2 regions of the Paenibacillus xanthanilyticus genome follow, and region 1 is predicted to be linked to the other one. Evidence: riboswitches for the same ligand, from Rfam matches in the RefSeq annotation. Region 1 holds a riboswitch; the other holds the start of a gene.
The links. A riboswitch is a leader RNA that binds a small molecule or an ion and turns the genes downstream of it on or off. The one in region 1 is predicted to bind FMN.
Positions count from the first base shown of each region.

Region 2: it holds a riboswitch for FMN, as region 1 does, so the genes downstream of both, ribD (bifunctional diaminohydroxyphosphoribosylaminopyrimidine deaminase/5-amino-6-(5-phosphoribosylamino)uracil reductase RibD) here and ACFSKT_RS03830 (DMT family transporter) in region 1, are expected to answer to the same signal.

Region 1 covers NZ_JBHUHA010000001.1:891,669-899,680, reverse strand. The annotation lists gene ACFSKT_RS03845 (helix-turn-helix transcriptional regulator) at 1-671, opposite strand, end outside; gene fabF (beta-ketoacyl-ACP synthase II) at 794-2,035, shown strand; gene ACFSKT_RS03835 (NAD(P)/FAD-dependent oxidoreductase) at 2,194-3,102, shown strand; FMN riboswitch at 3,289-3,439, shown strand; gene ACFSKT_RS03830 (DMT family transporter) at 3,575-4,534, shown strand; gene ACFSKT_RS03825 (alpha/beta hydrolase family protein) at 4,727-5,572, shown strand; gene ACFSKT_RS03820 (Gfo/Idh/MocA family protein) at 5,609-6,598, shown strand; gene ACFSKT_RS03815 (alpha/beta hydrolase) at 6,914-7,687, opposite strand; gene rnhA (ribonuclease H) at 7,853-8,012, shown strand, end outside.
Region 2 covers NZ_JBHUHA010000001.1:2,048,275-2,056,286, reverse strand. The annotation lists gene ACFSKT_RS08645 (spore germination protein) at 1-57, shown strand, start outside; gene lysA (diaminopimelate decarboxylase) at 195-1,526, shown strand; gene ACFSKT_RS08635 (peptidylprolyl isomerase) at 1,649-2,080, shown strand; gene ACFSKT_RS08630 (hypothetical protein) at 2,248-2,592, shown strand; FMN riboswitch at 2,749-2,961, shown strand; gene ribD (bifunctional diaminohydroxyphosphoribosylaminopyrimidine deaminase/5-amino-6-(5-phosphoribosylamino)uracil reductase RibD) at 3,108-4,217, shown strand; gene ribE (riboflavin synthase) at 4,253-4,930, shown strand; gene ACFSKT_RS08615 (bifunctional 3,4-dihydroxy-2-butanone-4-phosphate synthase/GTP cyclohydrolase II) at 4,946-6,163, shown strand; gene ribH (6,7-dimethyl-8-ribityllumazine synthase) at 6,380-6,850, shown strand; gene ACFSKT_RS08605 (segregation and condensation protein A) at 6,899-7,681, shown strand; gene scpB (SMC-Scp complex subunit ScpB) at 7,650-8,012, shown strand, end outside.

The DNA.
Region 1 (8,012 bases):
TAACTGACCTGACCTTGTTCCCAAAGCCGTCTGAAGTCAGGGTGATCGGCGATCATGCCGCGCAGGAAGTGTTCGTACCATTCATCGTCGACGTACTGACCGTAATAGGAGCGGAACATGGCCAGGAAGCCGCCGGCGAACTGTTCCCAATTCACGGCTAACCGCTGGAACTCCCGGCGCGTGAAGAGCAGCTTGATCATATTGCGCTCGTGCTCGGGAATTTGCTCGAAGTCCATGAAGACGTAAGCGGCCGCGGCGTTCCAGCCGACGATCTGGCATTTTCGGTCCGATATAATCGCCGGACAATACCGCAGCTCGTCGATGATCTTGCGCAAGGAGGGCGTCAGCCGCGGATTGTCAGCCGCAAGCTTGGCGACGCTTGCGCCGGAATCCGAAGCAAGCGCGTACATATACTTCCGCTCGTCGTCCGTCAGCCGAAGGGCCGCCGCGACATTGTCCAGCACGGAGGCCGATACCTGGATATCCCGCCCTTGCTCCAGCCAGGTATACCAGGTGGAGCTGACACCTGCGAGCTGCGCCACTTCTTCCCTTCGCAAGCCGGGCGTCCGTCTGCGAGTGCCGGCCGGAAGGCCGGCCGTCTCCGGCGTCAGGCGGGCGCGAGCCGCCTTCAAGAATGCCGACAGCGCTTGCAGCCGGGTGGGTTGATGCATGCGGATCCCTTCTTTCGTGACGTAAGCTGGTAGCACTTATACTAGGATAAACAACAACTTGTAATAGGATAACATAGATGGCAAGATTACATCCATAAGAGGCTGGAAGGGGATGGGTGGACATGGAAAGAGTCGTTATTACGGGCATGGGTATCGTATCGCCGCTGGGCAACAGCGTTGACGCGTTCTGGGACAAGCTGACGCGAGGGGAATCGGGCGTGCGGGCGATCGAATCGTTCGATACGGCAGGCCATAAGGCGAGGATTGCCGGCACCGTGCGTGATTTCGACGCTCAGGCGTTATTCGGGACGAAGGAAGCACGGCGGATGGACCGGTTCTGCCAGTTCGCGCTTGCGGCCGCCGATCAAGCGTTGGCACATGCCGCGCTGGACCTTGCGAGCATCGACAAGGAGCGTCTTGGCGTCTATGTCGGGTCGGGCATCGGCGGCATCCACACGCTGACGGAGCAGCACGCGACGCTGCTTGGCAAAGGCCCGGGCCGCGTCAGTCCGACGCTCGTGCCGATGATGATCGCGAACATGGCAGCGGCCATGATCAGCATCCGGTTGGGCGCGCTCGGCCCGACGCTCGCGCCGGTGACGGCTTGCTCGATCGGCAACACGGCGATCGGAGAGGCGTATCACCGCATCCAATCCGGAAGAACGGACGTCATCTTCGCCGGCGGTTCGGAGGCGGCCGTCTCCGAGATTGCAACGGCAAGCTTCGCGAACGCGACCGCCGTGTCCACGCGCAATGACGAGCCGGAGCGGGCGAGCCGACCGTTCGACGCCGGCCGCGACGGGTTCGTCCTCGGCGAAGGCGCGGCCATACTCGTGCTGGAATCGCTGACGCACGCCCGCGACCGCGGGGCGCCGATACTCGCCGAAGTGATCGGTTACGGGGCGAGCTCCGATGCGTATCATATTGTCGCGACCCATCCGGAAGGCGAAGGCGCCTACCGCGCCATGCGCGAAGCGATTCGGGAAGCGGGCATTGGGCCGGAGGAAGTGGACGTCATCAGCGCGCATGCGACGAGCACGGAGCTGGGCGACCGCTCCGAGACGATGGCGATCAAGCGCTTGTTTGGCGAAGCCGCCTACCGCATCCCGGTGACCGCGAACAAATCGATGACCGGCCATATGCTCGGCGCTGCCGGAGGAGCGGAAGCGATCGCGCTCGTGCAGAGTTTGCGAACCGGCATTATTCCGCCGACGATCAACCAAGAGACGCCCGATCCCGATTGCGATCTGGACGTCGTGCCGAACGAGGCGCGGCGGGCCGAGCTGCGAATCGGCATCTCGAATTCGTTCGGATTCGGCGGCCATAACGCCGTTATCGTGATCAAGCGCTGGGTAGAACAATAACCATGAACGAGCGGTTGCCATTCCGGATGGCGACCGCCTTTTTGCTTGCACGAGTATTTAAAAATCGTCAAAGGGGAATGAAAACAGGCGCAGCTGCCATATTTATCTATATTGCGGAATTAGGGGGCAAGGGATCGGACAAGTGAAGGAGGAGAACTATGCGGTATGATTGCGCGATTCTCGGCGGGGGGCCGGCCGGATTGAACGCCGCGCTCTTGCTGGGGCGCGCCAGAAGAGAGGTGCTGCTGCTCGACGACGGGCAGCCCCGTAACCGGGTGACGCGGGCATCGCACGGTTTCCTGACTCGGGACGGCGTACAGCCTGCCGAGTTTCGAAGACTCGCGCACGAGGAGCTGGCACGTTATCCATCCGTCGCCGCAGCGCGTCAGAAGGTCATCCGCGTGAATCGGTCGCCATCGGGATTTTCGCTGCAGACCGCAAGCGGCTCGCAATACGAGGCTGGACGAATCATTTTGGCAACGGGGCTGGCGGAGTCCTTCCCGGACATCGAGGGCTTCGGCGATTTCTATGGCAGCAGCTTGTTCAATTGCCCGTACTGCGACGGTTGGGAGCTGCGCGACAAGCGGCTCGTGCTCGTGTCCGAGAGCGCTGGCGCGTTCCATACGGCCAAGCTGCTCTACAACTGGAGCAAAGATCTAATCGTCTGCACCAATTGGCAGACGAATTTGTCGGCCGAGCAGCAGATCGCGCTGCACCGGAGAGGCATCAGCGTGTATACGAAGCCGATCGCAAGGTACGAGGGGAGAGACGGGCAGCTCGAGGCCATCCGGTTCAAGGACGGGACGTCGATTGCGCGAGATGGCGGCTTCGTGACGCCGAGATTCGCGCAGAAGAGCGATTTCGGCGAGCAGCTGGGCTGCGAATTGAATGCGTTCGGCGCCATCGTTACCGACGCGTTCGGCCGAACGAGCGCGCGAGGCGTCTACGCCGCCGGCGATTCCTCGGTCGTCTCGCCGTCCCAGCTGGTCATTGCCGCCGCGGAAGGCAGCAGGGCCGCGATGGGCGTGAACGCCGATTTGACGGAAGACGTTTTTCGGGACGCCTAACAATCGAACCTGCGTTGTCGATGGCATTCCGAATTCAACGTTGTCATGCGGCGACTGAGCAATCGCCGGAAGTCGCGTCCACGCGCCGCTTATTTATTCATAGTGCAGCACTTTGAATTGTGGGCTAGACATTTTGAGAAGAAAGTAATAAACTATAGAAAGTGAAGTGGCATTGCAAAATCTAATATCGATCTTCGGGGTAGGGTGCAATTCCCGACCGGCGGTAACTTTCACATGGAGGAAAGAAGCCCGCGACTCCTCTTCCCGTCAGCGGGCGGGGGACTGATTTGGTGCGAATCCAAGGCCGACGGTATAGTCCGGATGGTAGAAGATCAGCTGTAAATTTGCGGGGGACTCGTCTCGTCTAAAGAGGCTAATCCGCAGGTTTATTTGACTGGCCCCGTTTTGCGCATGACGCGCAAGACGGGGCCTTCTTCCTTCATGTCCCTGGATCCAGAAGGGGTAATTATTCATGAGTACCGTATCGGTAACACCTGTTCTGCGAACCAAGCGCGGCCTGCCCGCGTTCTGGCTCGTCGTCATCGGCGCCGCGTTATGGGGCGTCGACCCGCTGTTCCGCATCTTGCTGCTGGAGCATCTGACTTCCACGCAGATCGTTCTGCTGGAACACGCGATTCTGTTCCTCTTCGCCGCGCCCGTCCTATGGAGCCGCCGCGGCGAGCTTAGCGGCCTGCGGCTATCGCATGTCGGCGCGCTGCTGTTCGTGTCATGGGGCGGCTCGGCGATCGCCACGATCCTGTTCACGAAGGGGCTGGCGAGCGGCGATCTGAACGCGGTTCTGCTGCTGCAGAAGCTTCAGCCGCTATTCGCGATTTTGCTCGCGCGCTGGCTGCTGAAGGAGCATCTGCCTCGCAGGTTCGGCTTCTTGTTCGTGCTGGCGCTGTTGGGCACGTATCTCCTGACCTTCGGGTTCTCGATTCCCCAAAGCGGCGCCTCCGACTTTATTCAGATCGGCAGCATGTTCTCGATCGGCGCCGCGCTGCTATGGGGCGGCTCCACCGTGATGGGCCGTTACATGCTGGGCAAAATGTCCTACGAGACGGTCACCTCGCTTCGGTTCATCCTGGCGCTGCCGCTGCTGTTCGTCCTCACGCTGACGCAGAGCCACGGATGGACGATGCCGGCCGAAGGGCGCGATACGGGGCTGCTCGTCCTTAATTTGGCGCTTTCGGCGCTGCTGCCCGGGCTGTTCAGCATGCTGCTCTACTACAAAGGGCTGAGCACGGTGAAGGCCTCTTACGCCACGCTGGCGGAGCTCAGCTTCCCGATGGTCGGCGTCATTATTAACTGGGTCGTCTTCGATCAAATGATCTCGTTCCCGCAGTTGATCGGCTTCATGTTGATCTGGACGACGCTGTTCGCGATCTCGTGGCAGCAGGACGAACCCGAGAAACCGGCACCGAAGCCATAAATTCAAATATTGCGCATGCAGAGCGCGCCTCGATAGAGGCCGCTCTTTTTCTACATATATAGCAACGAAAATGTTCACAATTTGCTTCAAAACCAATCCGCTCGCCAGGTGAAAATTGATTACCCGTGGAGAATCAATCTTTGGTAAGATAGTGAAACGCGGCAGGCATAGACGAGGCAAGGAGGAAGGATCATGGATCAACAACCGCTTGATACGGCTTCTTTCGAGTTCGCGCTCGAACGGGATTTGACCATTCGAGGCGAAGTGCGCGCGACCGGCGAGGAAGGACGCAGACCGGTCGTGCTGCTCGTCCACGGCTTCAAAGGCTTTAAGGATTGGGGATTCTTCCCGTATGCCGCCGAGCGGCTGGCGCAAAGCGGGTTCGCGGTCGTGACGTTCAATTTCAGCTGCAACGGAGTCGGCCAATCCGATTTCGACGAGCTGCACAAATTCGGACGGAATACATACAGCCGGGAACAGGCGGATTTGTCCGCGCTGCTCGAGCGTTTGCAGGCCGGCGACTTGCCGCTGTCGGATCGGATGGACGCGTCGCGGATCGCGCTGGTCGGCCACAGCCGTGGCGGAGGCAACAGTCTGATTGCCGCGGCCAGCCATCCGGATGCATGCCAAGCGGTCGTAAGCTGGAACGGGATCGCCGACGCCAATCTGTTCGGAGACGAGTTCCGAGAGCAGGTGCTTCGCGACGGGATCGGCTATGTGGAGAACGCGCGCACGAAGCAGCAGATGCCGATTACGGCGGGGTTCTTCGAGGATTTGGCGCAAAACCGCGAGCGGTTCGACATCCTTAAGGCCATCGCGAGCTTGACGGTGCCGGTGTTAACGATTCAAGGCGACCAGGATGCGCCGCGGCTCGTCCTCGGTCATGAACGACTCCGTCAGGCCGCGCCGGATCAGCGGCATTTGCGGATTGAAGGCGCGAACCATACCTTCGGCGCGGTCCATCCGTTCGCCGGCCCGACGCCGCATCTCGAGCGTGCGCTGGAATTAACCGTCGATTTTCTTCAGGAACATCGGTAACATTCATGATCAAATCAAGCAACAGGAGCGAATAGAATGATTCGATTCGGCATAATTGGCACCAACACGATAACGGAGAAATTCGTGAAAGCAGCGAGACTGGCGGAAGGCGCGGAAATCGCGGCCGTCTATTCGCGCACGGAAGCGCGGGCGAACGAATACGCGGACAAGCTGGGGATCGAGCATCGGTTCACGTCGCTGGACGAGATGCTCCAAAGCGACGTGATCGACGCCGTCTATGTGGCAAGTCCCAACGCTTATCACGCCGGGCAATCGATCGCAAGCATGGAGCACGGCAAGCACGTCTTGTGCGAGAAGCCAGCCGCATCCAACGCGCGCGAGCTGCGCGAGATGATCGAGACGGCCAAGCGGAACAACGTTTTGTTCATGGAGGCGCTGAAGTCGACGTTGACGCCGAACTTTACCGCCATCCGGAACAATCTGCACAAGATCGGACGCGTTCGCCGCTTCTTCGCGAGCTACTGTCAGTATTCTTCGCGTTATGACGCCTACAAGCAGGGAACGGTCTTGAACGCATTCAAGCCGGAGCTGTCCAATGGCTCGCTAATGGATATCGGCGTCTATTGCGTGTATCCGACCGCCGTGCTGTTCGGCAAGCCGAGCGCGGTACAAGCGGAAGCATACATGCTCGAATCCGGCGTCGACGGCAACGGCAGCCTGATTTTGAAATACGGCGACCTGGATGCGGTGCTGATGTATTCCAAGATCTCGAATTCCTATGTACCGTCGGAAATTCAAGGCGAGGAAGGCAGCATCGTCATCAACCACATCAGCGAGCCGAGCCAGGTCCGCATTCATTATCGGGACGGACGGGTAGAGGACATCACCGACTCGAAGCAGATCGAAGATAACATGATGTACGAGGTGCGGGAATTCGTCTCTCTGCTCGCCCAGGGCAAGCTGGAATCCGAAGTCAATTCCCATGCCAGCTCGCTCACGGCCATGGAAGTGATGGATGAAGCGCGCAAGCAGATCGGTCTCGTCTTTCCGGCGGATGCGAACTAATGTCTAGTTGACCCGCTGTTGGCGCAGCTGTCGGTCATAAATCGCAGCTTGCGCGCATAGATATGATAACGGGAAACGTAAGGCGTATAGTTGGACATCGGCATGGGAGAGGGCCGGCTGAAGGAGCATGACGAACGCATGGAGGGAATGCCATGAGTGCCGATCTGCTCATTCAACTGCTGATTCTGGTCATCATGATGATCGAGCTTGCCACCAAATCCGACAAATCGTAAACAGGCCAAAACCGACGGAGCAGGATGCGCCGCCGGTTTTTGTCTGCCTATAAGATCGCATACGCGAATTCGGGCATGCTCGCTAATCGCGTCCGGCCTGGACAAGCAGCCGCGCGAGCTTGTCGGGCTGCACGTACGCCGGCGTCATATGATCGCCATGGCCTTTGATAAGGCGGAATTGACCAAGCCTGCTCGAGAAATGCGGATGCCAGCCGGTGTCGTCGAATTGAGGAAGGACGTTATCTTCCGTCAGATAGAGATAGCTCTTCGGCACTTGCAGCGCATAGAATCGCTTCAAATCCAAGGCCTCCCGAAACGGGGCTGCCGGCTCGGGGGGAGAATGGCGGTGTATATCATGCGCCGTCGGCAGATCCGCGGTATTGACGAATGCGTCACGGAAGTACGGGAATGGGAGCGCGATCGTGTTATCCGCGGAGGCGGATGCCAGCTGCAGGAAGAAGTCGACGGCTTCCTTGGGCAGAACGTCGGCCATCGATTGGCCGTCGTTCAGGACGAAGGCATTCCAGAATACAAGCCGCTTGAGCCGGTCCGGGACAAGCTCGGCCGCCTTCTGAATGATGGTGCCGCCGAAGCTGTGTCCGACCAGCACGACATCCTGGAGCTGCTTGCCGGCGATGTAATCGCCTACGGCCGTGCTCATCTGAGCATGGGTGACGTTCTTGTTCGGATCGCCTCCATGACCGGGATATTCCGGCGCATGGACCGTATGGCCCATCTGCCGTAGCGCGGCCGCGGTGCCGTTCCAGAACCCGGCATCGGCCCATGATCCATGCACAAGCACGAACGTCATCGGCTCGGAGCGGACGGGTGCCGCATGGGCGGAAATGATACTCATCTCGGACATTCTCCTTTTTGCGGTAGAATAGACGCTATAGGGATAGGTATGCGCGCGATCCTGGAACGATGCGGCCAGTCTTTGCGGATACGGCGTATCAACGGTTCGTATGGCGGTGATCGCGGCAAACTAGCGCAGCAGAAATTATTTAATGAGGTGAATGAATTGGCGAAATCGAAATATTACGTCGTATGGGCGGGCCGCAAGCCCGGCATCTACACGACTTGGGCGGACTGCCAGAAGCAGACGACGGGGTTCTCGGGGGCGCGCTTCAAGTCGTTCGAGTCGAAGGCCGAAGCCGAGGCGGCGTACGCCGGGGAAGCGA
Region 2 (8,012 bases), 1.2 Mb from region 1:
AAGATGCCGGGCGGCAGCAGCGGCAGCGGAAGCGGCAGAGGGGGCCAAGTGCATTAACGGCCATCACGACCGCAAATAATGCAAATGAAATGCGAATTTATCCATTTTACCAGGGGACAGGGGTAGGATATACTTTCGTTAAATGATGCAAACCAATCGTCATGGGATTTCATGGAGAAGCCGGAGGGGAAACAATGTATTTACACGGAACAAGCGCAATTAACGGCCAAGGGCATTTGACAATCGGCGGCTGTGATGTCACCGAATTGGCGAAACAATACGGAACCCCGCTATATATTGTGGACGAGGCGCTCGTGCGTCAGCGCGCGCGCGAATACGTCGAGGCATTCAAGGCATCGGGCTTGAAATTCCAGGTTGCGTATGCCAGCAAGGCGTTCAGCGTCATGGCGATGTGCGCGATCGCGGAGCAGGAAGGCCTGTCGCTGGACGTCGTCTCCGACGGCGAGCTGTATACCGCGCTGAAGGCCGGATTCCCGGCGCATCGCATCCATTTCCATGGCAACAACAAGACGCCGGACGAGATTTTGATGGCGCTGGACGCCGAGATCGGTTGCTTCGTCGTGGATAACTTCGACGAGCTGGCCCTCTTGAACGCGCTGGCCGGCGATAAAGGGATGAAAGTAAACGTACTGCTCCGCGTTACGCCGGGCGTCGAAGCGCATACGCATGAGTATATTTCGACCGGCCAGCAAGATTCCAAATTCGGGTTCGACGTTGAAAGCGGCGCTGCGTTCCGCGGGGTGCGGGAAGCGCATGAGCTGCCGAATCTGGAGCTGCTCGGCGTCCATTCCCATATCGGCTCCCAAATCTTCGAGGTCGACGGCTTCGAGGTAGCGGCGAGCAAAGTGGCGCAATTCGCCCTGCTCGTTCGGGATGAACTGAGTGTAACGTTCCCCGTTATCAATCTGGGCGGCGGCTTCGGCATCCGCTATGTGGAAGGCGACACGCCGCTGCCGGTCGCAACCTACGTCAAGGCGATTACGGACGCGATCAAAGACAACTTCGGCGCGGCAAACTATCCCATTCCGGAAATTTGGGTGGAGCCTGGCCGCAGCATCGTCGGCGATGCCGGCACGACGCTCTACACGATCGGGACAAGCAAAGATATTCCCGGCGTGCGCAAGTACATCGCCGTTGACGGCGGCATGACCGACAACCCGCGTCCGGCGCTCTACGAGTCCAAGTACGAAGCCGTTATCGCGAATCGGGCGGACGACGCTGCCGAAGAGACCGTGACGGTCGCCGGCAAATGCTGCGAGAGCGGCGACAAGCTGATCATCGATTGCGTATTGGCGAAGCCGCAGACGGGCGATCTGCTCGCGGTGCTGTGCACGGGCGCCTACAACTATTCGATGGCGAGCAACTATAACCGGATTCGCCGTCCGAGCGTCGTCTTCGTGAAGGATGGCCACTCGGATCTGGTCGTCAAGCGCGAGTCGCTGGACGACATTGTGGGCAACGATATTTTGCCGGCGCGAATGAAGAAAGCGTCCGCGGTCCAATAATTCGCTTCCGTCCCCCGGTGCTTACGGCCGCTTCATGCGGCGTTCGCCGGGGGACAAGCTTTTTATCGGGGACGCTTTCTGCTATAATGGCAATGTTTAGATAACCGAAAGGGTGGATTTCAATGGCAAAACAAGCGAAAATCACGATGGCGGACGGAGCGGAAGTCGTACTGGACCTGTTCGATCAAGACGCGCCTAATACAGTTGCAAACTTCGAGAAGCTGGCAAACGAGGGCTTTTACAACGGTCTTACGTTCCACCGCGTCATTCCGGGCTTCGTCGCGCAAGGCGGCTGCCCGAACGGCATGGGCACAGGCGGCCCGGGCTATACGATCAACTGCGAGATCAACCCGAACAAGCACGAGCGCGGCACGCTCGCGATGGCGCACGCCGGACGCAATACAGGCGGCAGCCAGTTCTACATCTGTTACCAGCCGCAGCCTCATCTGGACGGCGGACATACCGTGTTCGGTAAAGTGGCAAAAGGCATGGAGCACGTCGACACGTTCAAGAACGGCGTGAAGATGGAGAAAGTCGAAGTCGTCGAAGTGTAAGCAAGCCGGAGTGAACGAATCCCCCGCAGCGGTGACAACCGCGCGGGGGATTTTCTGTTTCGGGAGCAGCTTGGCCGTGTATTAACAACTATCGAAGACCGGCAACGGGCGCCTAATGAAGGGCGGTCTACCCGTGCCGAGCAAGAGTTGAAGGGGGAGCTGAGCTTATGGAACGCAGTCGATACTATATGTCGGTATCCGCCCGGACGATCGAGACAGCGCCGTCGATCGCGGAGCAGCTGACAATATACGCAAACGAGGAGGAGCTGCTCGCGCTGGAGAAGCTGCTCGAGCAGGAGGACAAGGATGATCAGCTGACGCATGTGAGGGCCGCGATCCCGTACAAGTCCGCCGAGCGCGACCCAGCGACGGACCGGTTCAGCGAGCATTTGGAGATGCTCTATGCGTATATTTACAAGATCGGCACGCCTGAGACGAAGGCGCATATCGAGTCGATGGACATTTTGCCGAAGCTGGAGAATCAGAACCACTACTTACCCGGATACAAGTGAACCGAAATACCATGAAATTGACGCTCGGCCGCCCGATAGGCGCCGAGCTTTTTTCTGCTGGCCGCATCCGCGCGCCGAAGGGCCGACGATACTGCAGAAAGGGAAGCTGGTTGCTTTTTTTCAGGGGGAGTGGTAACATTTTGTCAAAGTATTGCAGCTTACCTTCGGGGCAGGGTGAAATTCCCAACCGGCGGTGATCAAGGGCGGTTTCGGCCACGCATCTCGCATGCGAGCCGATAACGAGCTTGTCAGTCCGTGACCCGGACAGCTCGCGTGACGCTTCTCGACTTGCGAGAGCGGCGGCGAATGGACGGTGGACCCGGTGTGATTCCGGGACCGACAGTATAGTCTGGATGGGAGAAGGGGGCGGCAGCGTATACCGTTCAACGATATAACCTGGCGACTTGTTCTTTTTTTCACGCAGTCATAGGTTTTATTTGAGCGTGTTCTTGTGCTGTTTCCTTGTGTCACTCCCATCACCCCGTCGGCTTCATGCGGATAGGGGTGTTTTTATTTTGTCGATCGTGTTAAATGACGCATACTATATGCAGCTCGCCTTGGATATGGCGGCGAAAGCAAGCGGCCAGACCGACATTAATCCGGTCGTCGGCTGCGTCATCGTCAAGGAAGGCCGCATCGTCGGACTCGGCGCCCATCTGAAGCGCGGCGAAGGTCACGCCGAAGTGCATGCGCTGCGCATGGCCGGCGACCAAGCCGAAGGCGCTACCGCTTATGTGACGCTCGAGCCGTGCAGCCATCACGGCAAGACGCCTCCATGCTGCGAGCGGCTAATCGAGGCTAACGTATCCCGCGTCGTCGTCGCCTGCACGGATCCGAATCCGATGGTCGCTGGCCGGGGCGTGAAGCGGCTGCAAGAGGCGGGAATCGACGTCGAGGTCGGCCTGCTCGGCGAAGCTTCGGAGCGGATGAACGAGAAATTCAACAAATTCATTACGACGCGCAAGCCGTTCGTGACGCTTAAGACCGCGATGACGCTGGACGGCAAAATCGCCGCGAAGACCGGCGACAGCCGCTATGTCAGCGGCCCGGCGGCCCGTGAACAGGTACATACGCTTCGGCACCAGCATATGGGCATTATGGTCGGCGTACAGACCGCGCTCGCCGACGATCCGGAGCTAACGACAAGGCTCAGTGTGCCTGCGGTGCATCCGGCTCGCATTATCGTGGATTCCAAACTAAGGCTGCCGGTGACTTCCCGCCTGTTTCATAACAAGGACGTCCCCGTTATTATCTTGACGGTCGGAGGGGCGGACGAGAAGCGGCGAGCCGCGCTTGAATCCGCAGGAGCGCGAGTGCTGGCGTGCGGTGTGGGCGAACAAGTCGATCTGGAGATCGCCATGACGAAGCTTGGGGAGCTTGAGATCGGCTCGATTCTGCTCGAAGGCGGCGGCAAGCTGAACGGCGCCATGCTGGAGCTCGGCCTGATCGATAAGATCATGCTGTTTATCGCGCCGAAGATTATCGGCGGCGACGCCGCTCCGGAAGCCTTCTCCTTCGGCGGCTTTGAACGAATGAGCGAGGCGATCGGCCTGACCGGCGTGACGATGGAGCAGGTCGGCGACGATTATTGCCTAACCGGCTATCCGAAGTACGCGGATCGCTGAATCCGGATCGCGATTGGAGCGGGAGGGGGAGTAACTTGTTTACGGGATTGATTGAAGAAGTAGGGACGCTCAAGCGTTCCTACAAGCAAGGCGAGGCCATGAAGCTGACGATCGAGGCGTCGCGCGTGCTGGGTGACGTGAAGGACGGCGATAGCATCGCCGTGAACGGGGTGTGCTTGACCGTGACGGATTTCGACGCCGCTTCGTTTACCGTCGACGTCATGCCGCAGACCTTTCGTCATACGAATTTGAAGGATATGCGTCCGGGCGAGCGGCTCAATCTCGAGCGCGCGATGCAGGCTGGCGGACGATTCGGCGGCCATATCGTCCAGGGACACGTCGACGGGACGGGCACGATCATGGCGCGAACGCCGGATGCGAACGCGGTCGTCTTTACGATTCAGCCCCACGACGCGTCGCTGATGCGTTATGTCATCGCGCAAGGGTCGGTCACGCTAGACGGAATCAGCTTGACGGTTATCGACCGGAGCGACAACGAGTTTTCCGTCTCCATCATCCCGCATACGCTGCGGGAGACCGCGCTTCAATTGAAGCAGCCCGGCAGCGTCATCAATATCGAAGGCGACGTGCTGGGTAAATACGTGGACCATCTGCTGCGCTATCCGGGAGCCGCGGGGCAAGACGGCGAGCAGAACCGGAAGAAGAGCGGCGGATTAACGGCGGCTTTTCTCGCCGAGAACGGTTTTTTCTAGGGAGAGTGAACAAGCATGACAACGGACCAAACGATATTCGACCCGATTGAAGACGCGCTGCAGGATTTGCGCGAAGGTAAGTGCATTATCGTAGTGGACGACGAAGACCGGGAGAACGAAGGCGATCTGATCGCGCTTGCGGACAAGACTTCGCCCGAGGTCATCAACTTCATGATTTCGGAAGCCCGCGGGCTCGTGTGCGTGCCGATTACGCAAGAGCGGGCGGAGGAGCTGGACCTGCCGCCGATGGTCACGCATAATACGGATTACCATGGGACGGCGTTCACGGTGTCCGTCGACCACGTCACGACCTCGACGGGGATATCGGCCGGCGAACGGTCGCAGACGATCCAGGCGCTGATCGATTCGTCCGCCAAGCCGTCCGACTTCCGCCGCCCGGGCCACATCTTCCCCCTCATCGCAAGAGCCGGCGGCGTGCTGCGCAGGGCTGGGCATACGGAAGCGGCCATCGACCTGGCTCGGATGTGCGGTTCCGCTCCGGCGGGCGTGATTTGCGAGATCATCAAAGAAGACGGTACGATGGCCAGACTGATGGACTTGGTGGAGTTCAAGAAGCGTCATGGGCTGAAACTAATCTCCATCGAGGGCATGATCGAATACCGCAATAAAAAGGAGAAGCTCGTCCACCGCGCCGTAGACGTGAATCTGCCGACGGATTTCGGCACGTTCCGCGCCGTTGCGTATACGAACGACGTCGACAGCAAGGAGCATGTGGCGCTCGTAAAAGGCGAAATCGCCCCGGATCAACCGACGCTCGTGCGCGTGCATTCCGAATGCCTAACCGGGGATTCGTTCCACTCTCACCGCTGCGATTGCGGGCCTCAGCTAGCCGCAGCGCTCCGGCAAATCGAGGAAGCGGGCAGCGGCGTGCTGCTGTACATGCGCCAGGAAGGTCGTGGCATCGGGCTTATCAATAAATTGAAAGCCTATGCGCTGCAGGAGCAGGGATTCGACACGGTCGACGCGAATATTAAATTGGGATTCGCCCCCGACCTGCGCGATTACGGCATCGGCGCGCAAATTTTGAAAGATCTCGGCGTCAGCCAAATGAGGCTCATGACGAATAACCCGCGCAAGATTCGCGGTTTGGAAGGCTACGGGCTCGAAGTGGTGGAGCGTGTTCCGATTCAGACGGAGACGAAAGCGGACAATACGGATTACTTGCATACGAAGAAAGCGAAGCTCGGACATTTGCTTGAATTTGAAATTTAAGGCTGATTGGTTTGCGTTCACAATCTGAAGATTGGGAATGCAGCATTCAGCAAGAAGCTGATTGGTTTACGTTCACAATCGAAAGATTGGGAATGCAGCATTCAGCTAAGCGGATTGGTTTGCGTTCACAATCGAAAGATTGGGAATGCAGCATTCAGCTAAAGCGGATTGATTTGCGTTCAGATTAATACGACCCATGAGAGGATGACGGAAATTATGCCACATATATACGAAGGACACTTAGTTTCGCAAGGACTGCGCTACGGGATCGTCGTTGGCCGTTTCAACGAATTTATTGTAAGCAAGCTGCTGAGCGGCGCGCTGGACGCGTTGAAGCGTCATGGCGTGGACGATAATGAAGTGGAGATCGCCTGGGTGCCGGGCGCATTCGAAATTCCGCTGATTACGCAGAAGATGGCGGAGAGCGGCAAATACGACGCCGTTATTACACTCGGCGCGGTCATTCGCGGATCCACGCCGCACTTTGATTTCGTCTGCAACGAAGCGGCCAAAGGCGTGGCGGCGGTAGGGCTGAAGACCGGCGTGCCGACGATCTTCGGCGTGCTGACGACGGACTCGATCGAGCAGGCGGTCGAGCGCGCGGGCACGAAGGCGGGCAACAAGGGCTGGGAATCGGCGATCAGCGCCATCGAGATGGCGAATCTGACGAAGCAGCTTAAGGGCTAACCAAGCCCCCAAAACGCAAGCAAAAATTACGCAGGAGGCAGCCGCAACATGTCGGTGACATACAAACTGGAGTCTTTTGAAGGTCCGCTTGACCTGCTTCTTCACTTGATTGACAAGGCGGAGATCGACATTCACGAGGTGTCCATCAGCGAAATCACGGATCAATATATGGACTACTTGAATGCGATGCAGGAGCTGGAGCTTGAGGTAACCAGCGAGTTTCTCGTCATGGCGGCCACGCTGCTGTCGATAAAGAGCAAGCAATTGCTTCCGAAACCTCCGGTCATCGAAGAAGAATTCGACTACTGGCAGGACGAAGGCGAGCTCGATCCCCGCGACGAGCTGATTGCCAAGCTGGTGGAGTATCGGAAGTTCAAGCAGATCGCGGAGGAACTCCGCGGCATGGAATTCGCGCGAAGTCTCGTGTATACGAAGGAAGCCGAGGATTTGACGCCGTATATGCCGGTCATTCCGGACAACCCGGTGAAAGGGCTGCATATCGGCGATCTGATCAAGGCGTTCCAGAAGGCGTTGAAGCGGGCCTCGCGCCGCAATGTGGTGGCGACCGTGCACCGGGACGAAATTTCGGTGAAGGATCGTATTCGCGACATCGTCGAGGTGCTGCGTCAGCACGAGACGGTCCGATTCTCGAAATTAATCAAGCAGGAAATGAGCCGTCACGAGATCGTCGTGACGTTCCTTGCCCTGCTTGAGCTGATGAAGATGAAGCATATCCGCTGCTACCAGCATGGGCTGTTTGACGATATCGTAATCAATTGGAGAGGGGAAGCGGCAGAAGGTGGATTACTCGAAGTGGAAGACAGTTATTGAAGGTTTGCTGTTCATGGCGGGGGATGAGGGCTTGACCGCCAAGCAGCTGGCCGACATTTTACAAACGGATGCCGCCGTTGCCCACGATATCGCCAAAGAGCTGATGGCCGAGCTGAAGAAGAAGAAACGGGGCATCCAAATGTCGCTCGTCGCCGGCGCGTTCCGGCTGACGACGAACCCGGATCACGCGGCTTATTTCGAGCGGATGGCGTATTCGCCGACCCGTTCGAGTCTTTCCCAAGCGGCGCTCGAGACGCTGTCGATCGTCGCTTATCGACAGCCGATTACGCGTATCGATATCGAAGAGATCCGCGGCGTGAAGAGCGACCGC